Regions from separate parts of the Bacillus sp. Marseille-Q1617 genome, predicted to be linked through region 3. Evidence: riboswitches for the same ligand, from Rfam matches in the RefSeq annotation. Region 3 holds a riboswitch; each other region holds the start of a gene.
What was found. A riboswitch is a leader RNA that binds a small molecule or an ion and turns the genes downstream of it on or off. The one in region 3 is predicted to bind S-adenosylmethionine.

Region 1 (2,202 bases), 180 kb from region 3:
TCATGAGAATCGTCACATTGGTATTGAGGCTTACTCCATATGGGGTGCTGGCGATTATGGCAAAGACGGTTGCTTTAAGTGATTTTGATGCCATCACCAAGCTTGGTGAATTTGTAGTAGCTTCCTATATTGCATTGCTCATTATGTTTGTCATTCATCTGATTATGTTGACAATGTCAGGGTTGAACCCTGTAACGTATGTGAAAAAAGTATTCCCCGTTTTAACGTTTGCTTTCACTTCGAGATCCAGTGCAGGTACCCTGCCGTTGAACATTCATACTCAGACAAAAAAGCTTGGCGTTTCAGAAGGGATCGCCAACTTCTCTGGATCATTCGGGCTTTCGATTGGCCAAAACGGGTGTGCAGGAGTATACCCTGCCATGCTTGCTGTCATGATCGCCCCTACTGTGGGAATCAATCCATTGACACCTTCTTTCATTTTGACGCTTATCCTGATAGTAGCCATATCCTCATTCGGAGTTGCGGGTGTCGGTGGAGGAGCGACTTTTGCCGCCATTCTCGTATTATCTGCAATGGACCTTCCAATCGCGCTTGCAGGTCTTCTGATATCTGTAGAACCGCTGATTGACATGGGGCGGACTGCTGTGAATGTCAGCGGGGCCATGACTTCGGGGATTATTACAAGCAAAGTGACTGGCGAATTGGATCCCGAAGTTTATCAAGGGGTGCAAACGGCAGAAGAATAACCATTACTCACTTTTTGTATACCATAAAATAACCCCCATGAATAATATGTTCAGTGAAACCAAGATAAAAAGATTTATTGAACTTTTTTAAAGTTTATAAATCTTATCGAAAAACTCGGGTTGACATCTTTGAAAAACGTGATATTATTTAGAATATTAAATTAAATATTTCTTATCCAGAGCGGTGGAGGGACCTGGCCCTTTGAAGCCCGGCAACCTACTATTAGTCAGTAAGGTGCCAATTCCAGCAAAATGTGGATTCATTTTGGAAGATAAGGTATCTATGCCTGAACAACCTTCCATTCTGGAAGGTTGTTTTTTCTTTCAGGCTATGACTGGATAAGATGAAGTTTGGGGGAATCATGTGGCAGATCAAGACAATCAAAAAGCATTTGATGAAGTTGTAAAAAATGTGAAGTCAATGTTAAAGACGATGAAATTTGGGTCTATTACAGTCGTGGTCCAAGATGGAAAAGTTGTACAGATTGAGAAAAATGAAAAGGTCAGACTTAAATAAACTGAAATGCTGACTAGACAAACTAGAGGCGTTAAACACTTTGAGGGATATCCCTCTCTGTGTCTAACGTCTCTTTTTCTTTTTTTCAGCTCAATAAAGGGGGTTGTATATTGTTAACTTATCAGAATTGGAAACACCCATCCTGTTCTTTCCAAATTGATGAAACCTATAAAGGTGCCTTGAATGTCCTTGAATGGTCTTATGAACATTACAGAAATGATATCGTGTATGCCTGCAGCTTCGGGATTGAGGGAATTGTACTGGTTGATTTGATTGCTAAGGTCAAACCCTCGGCAAAGATTATCTTTTTAGATACAGATGTGCACTTCAAAGAAACGTACGAAACGATCGAAAAAGTAAGAACCAAGTATCCCGATTTAAACATAACGTCTAAAAAATCAGCGCTGACATTAGATGAGCAGACTTTGAAATATGGTGAAAAATTATGGGAGACAGATCCTAATCAATGCTGTCGTTTAAGAAAACTCATTCCCCTGGAAGAAGCATTATCAAAAGGACATGCCTGGATTTCAGGATTGCGGAGGGAACAGTCAGAAAGCAGGAAGTATGTAAATTTCATTAATAAGGATGAAAAGTTTAAATCGATAAAAATTTGCCCCCTCATCCATTGGACGTGGAAAGAAGTGTGGAGGTATGTACACAAACACCAACTTCCTTACAATACTCTCCATGATAAAGGCTATCCCAGCATAGGGTGTTCCCATTGTACAGCACCTGCCTATAACATGGACGATTTACGCTCCGGCAGATGGAAAGGCTCAGGAAAGACAGAATGCGGTCTTCATTAAGGAGGGTGAAGATCGTTGCTTGAAGTGACCGCACTTTTTATATGTCTATTTTTTGCGATGAATATCGGTGCGAGTGGAGCGGCTGCATCGATGGGTGTGGCATATGGGGCTGGAGCGGTGAAAAGCATGAGAACAGCCTTGCTGATATGCTCTGCCGGGGTGCTTCTTG
Region 2 (2,202 bases), 1.9 Mb from region 3:
GTTTGTGTTTGGTGTATTCGTTTCTATTGTAGCGGGCGGGTAGGTTAATCCTGTATTTCACCAAGTGACGGAATGATCCGGGAAATCGAAAGATAAAAGCGGAAAAGTAAAAGATTTATGGTCAAAATTAAAAGATTATCGGGCAAAACTCGAAGATTATACAATGAAAACGAAAGATACCTTCATCTCCCCATTCAACGGACCTGTCCCCGTGGTTCTTCCCCCCATTAAAAACTCTCAAAAAAGATCATTTATGACTAGTTTCCCCGCCACATATAGTCCATTATTCCTTTAAAGTAAAAGAGAATCTCTCTGATTGGCTGCCATTAAAGGCTGGAACATCAATATTTTACGTAAAAACTCCCTTTTTGATATGAAAATATAGGTAAGCGTTTCCAAATTTAAACTCGTGACCATGTACACAATTCATCTCGATAAAAAATCTGGATTCTGATTTGACAGATTATTTCGACTCCGTTATGATGATAAAAATTCAAACAACACAATTGCATATTTCCTTATCTAGAGCCGGGGGAGGAATCTGGTCCCGTGATCCCGCAGCAACCGTTACTTGTAACAAGGTGCTAATTCCAGCAAGCAGATGCTTGAAAGATGAGAGGATGGTATAGAAATGAACCTCTTCCTCATCGGGAGAGGTTTTTTTAGTTGTAGTAAATCGTTAAGGAGTCCTCGCTGTTTCTAAACCGAGTATAACGATAAGAATACTCAAACCTGACCTCATCCCCAAAAAACACATCAATCCACCCATCGCCACGGCCAAATCACTTTTAAGAAAAAGGAGACTTTCCAATGAAAAAACAAATTCATCTCAACGGCTTCATCCAAAACTCGCCTTCACCGCATTCGACCGGCTTATGGAAACATGAAAAAGATCAAGGTACTTCTCACAACAGTCTGGCTTATTGGGTCGAAACGGCAAAGACGCTTGAACGCGGGAAATTTGATGCGATGTTCATCGCTGATGTGCTTGGTACCTACAGCGTTTATGAAAACAGTCATGATGCGGCGGTCAGGGGTGCAGTGCAGCTGCCTGCACATGATCCGCTCATCCCGATCTCGGCCATGGCGGCTGTAACAGAGCATCTTGGGTTTGCACCGACGATCTCCACGACTTATGCCCAGCCTTATTCACTGGCACGGCAGTTATCGACGCTTGACCATTTAACCGGGGGAAGGGTGGCATGGAATGTGGTGACCTCCTATTTGGAAAGTGAAGCCATTAATCTTGGACTTTCCGGGAGGCTTCCAAAGGAACTCCGATATGACAGAGCCGATGAATTCCTCCAGGTCGCTTATAAATTGTGGGAGCACAGCTGGGAGAACGAGGCGGTCGTTTATGATAAAGAAAATGATACGTTTGCGAATCCGGAAAGAGTTCATTCCATCAACCATGAAGGAGAGTTTTTCAGTGTGCCGGGCCCTCATCTGGTGGAGCCTTCCCCTCAGCGCACCCCGGTATTGTTCCAGGCGGGGTCCTCTCCAAAAGGGAGGGATTTTGCAGCAAAACATGCCGAAGCAGTATTTACTAAAAATCATTCACTGGACGGATTGAAGCTGTATACATCCGATATCCGCAGACGGGCGGCAGAGCAGGGAAGAAACCCGGATGAGCTTCTCATCTTCCCGATGATCCTGCCAATCATAGGTTCAACAGAGGAAGAAGCATATGCCAAATATGAAGAACTTACAAACCACGTCAGCTATGAAGGCACCGCTTCTCTTTTATCCGGTCACACTGGGATAGACTTTTCACAATTCGACCCTGATCAATATATCGAGGACATCGAGACTGACGCCATGCAGGGGAACCTCGATATGTACGGAAAAGATCCGAACAAAAGGTGGACGCTCCGGGAAGCGATCAAAAATCACGGCCTGGGCAATGGAACGGTCAAGTTCATCGGCACCCCTGAGCAGATCGCGGATGAAATCGAGAGGTGGGCGGTTGTTGGGGATGCAGACGGCTTCAATATCGCCCAGACGTATTCACCGGGTACATTCACCGAGTTTGTCGAACATGTGGTCCCGGAACTGCAGAAGCGTGGGATTTACCGGATGGAATATGAAGGATCCACCCTGAGAGAAAACATGTTTGGCAGAGGCCGGAGACACCTGCCTGCAGATCATCCTGCCAAGAAGCTTGCACCCGTTTATTCATAAAACGCTTGTAAAAGAAGGGAG
Region 3 (2,202 bases):
AATCTGGCCATCGCCAAAGAATTGAATGGCGCACTCGAAAAGAAATATCCCGGCATCAGCCGCGGGGTATTTGTTAAAACGAAAGCTGAAGGAAACGGTGTCTACAATCAGGACTTGACCGAGCGAGCCATGCTCCTGGAATTCGGTGGTGTAGAAAATAATTTAGTCGAGCTCTATAATTCAACGGAAGCATTTGCAGAAATCTTCGCAGAGTTTTACAAGGAAGATGTTGTAGAAGTTAATGGATAAGTGTGTCTGCGAAAAGCTGCTGTGATAAGGCAGCTTTTTTCGTTTTCTCCGTTTTTTGCATAAATTCTGCAAAAAACGCGGGAAACTATAACCTATGCGGGTTATGAATCCTTTTCAATCTTGAAACGAATTTTTGGAATGTTGTTTAGAGAAGGTGAAACCCGGATAAAGAATGATAGAATAAAAAACAAGGAGGAACTAATTAATGTCACACGAAAAGTATCAATCATTAGTACAAACATTACATGAGTGTATGGAGGCTTGCAATCATTGTTACGATGCATGCCTTGGTGAGGATGATGTTAAAATGATGGCGGATTGTATCCGTTTAGATCGTGAATGCTCAGACATGTGCGGATTTTTAGAACAGGCACTGGTAAGAGGCACGCCGTTTGCATCCGAGCTTGCTTCAGTATGTGCATCCATCTGTGAAGCTTGCGGAAACGAATGCAAAAAGCATGACCACGATCACTGTCAAAAATGCGCAGATGCCTGCTTTAAGTGTGCAGAAGCTTGCAGAAATATCGCATAAACAGGTCCGTCCTTCAGTACTTTAACGTGCCGAGGGACGGGCCTTTACATTTTTCCAATGGATGGAGGAAGCGCTGCTGTGAGGATGGCAATGACTTTTTGCCTCTTGATACTCCTTTTCGAGTTCTTGCAGGGTCAATTCAAACAGTTGTTTGCCGTTCTTCTTGAAAATGTTATAGGTGATCAGTTTGTTTATAAGCTCCTCCCGGCGTCTTTCTAAAGTATGTCGAATGATTTTTCCCATTATCTTGCACCCCTTTTATCATTTATTTCATGAGAAAAGTCTTTATTGTTTTTACATAACAAAAACCTTCTTCCGAAGATAAGAAGAAGGTTTAAATAGTTTTATTCTTCATCTTATCTTTTCAAGCTTTCGGCTTGATGGAATTAGCACAGTGTTCCGTGAAATCAGAATCTGTTGCTGAGGTGTCATCGGGCCAGTCCCTCTGCCTCTCTTGATAAGTTATTCATGATTAATAAGTTAGATATACTTTAATACATAGTATTCCGAGTTGTCAAGTATGAATAAATGCGAGATGAAGATTTTTCCACTTTAGTCTCTAAGCATCCAGTACACAGAATCTTCATTAAAAAGTCACAATAAATTCCCCATTTGTTTATGATTTCACAATAAAAAGTGATAGGCTAATGGTATAAACCTGCATATGGAGTGAATGACGATGAAAAAGGTTGTTGTAGTTGGCGGGGGCATCACAGGACTCATAACGATGTACCATCTCGATAAATTAAAAAGAGAAAATAATATTGATATCGAATTGATACTGGTCGAACGTGATCAAGAGCTTGGCGGAAAGATTAAAACCGTAAAGGAACATCCGTTCATCATGGAGACGGGGGCAGACTCGATTGTTGCAAGAAATGAGGGTGTGCTGGCTTTAATAGAAGAATTGCAGCTAGAGGATGAACTTGTGTATAACGAAACAGGGCTATCCTATATCTACATGAACGCGAAGCTGCATAAGATTCCCGAAGATACGATTTTCGGTATTCCGATGAGTATAGAATCGTTAATGGAAAGTACGTTGGTTTCAGAAGATGGCAAACGTGAAGCGTGTAAGGATTTGGAAACTCCCAACAAGATATTTACAAAAGAGAGTTCGGTAGGTGAATTTTTGGAAGCGTTCTTTGGGCGGGAACTTGTCGAGAACCAAATTGCACCTGTACTATCCGGTGTGTACTCAGGAAACCTTCATGATTTGACGATGTCTAGTACGCTTCCGTATTTGGTGGATTATAAAAATCAATATGGAAGTATCATCAAAGGGCTTGAAGCAAATAAAGAAAGATTTAAGAGTTCCTCCAAAGGGAAATTCATCTCTTTCCGAAACGGGTTATCTGCTCTGATAGACCGGCTTGAACAGGTGATAGAAGATGCTGATATTATTAAGGGTGAAGAACTTA

Region 1: linked by a shared signal. The riboswitch ahead of HWX64_RS21930 (YezD family protein) and the one ahead of HWX64_RS09485 (Fur-regulated basic protein FbpA) in region 3 are both predicted to bind S-adenosylmethionine.
Region 2: linked by a shared signal. The riboswitch ahead of HWX64_RS00350 (LLM class flavin-dependent oxidoreductase) and the one ahead of HWX64_RS09485 (Fur-regulated basic protein FbpA) in region 3 are both predicted to bind S-adenosylmethionine.

What each region holds. Positions count from the first base shown of each region.
Region 1 is NZ_CAHJXM010000001.1:2,094,679-2,096,880, reverse strand. Features, by position in the region: gene HWX64_RS10485 (L-cystine transporter) at 1-707, shown strand, start outside; SAM riboswitch class I at 877-986, shown strand; gene HWX64_RS21930 (YezD family protein) at 1,072-1,224, shown strand; gene HWX64_RS10475 (phosphoadenylyl-sulfate reductase) at 1,335-2,033, shown strand; gene HWX64_RS10470 (inorganic phosphate transporter) at 2,091-2,202, shown strand, end outside.
Region 2 is NZ_CAHJXM010000001.1:55,452-57,653, forward strand. Features, by position in the region: SAM riboswitch class I at 516-619, shown strand; gene HWX64_RS00350 (LLM class flavin-dependent oxidoreductase) at 811-2,181, shown strand.
Region 3 is NZ_CAHJXM010000001.1:1,911,344-1,913,545, forward strand. Features, by position in the region: gene spoIIP (stage II sporulation protein P) at 1-249, shown strand, start outside; gene HWX64_RS09480 (four-helix bundle copper-binding protein) at 455-781, shown strand; gene HWX64_RS09485 (Fur-regulated basic protein FbpA) at 803-1,024, opposite strand; SAM riboswitch class I at 1,135-1,245, opposite strand; gene HWX64_RS09490 (protoporphyrinogen oxidase) at 1,461-2,202, shown strand, end outside.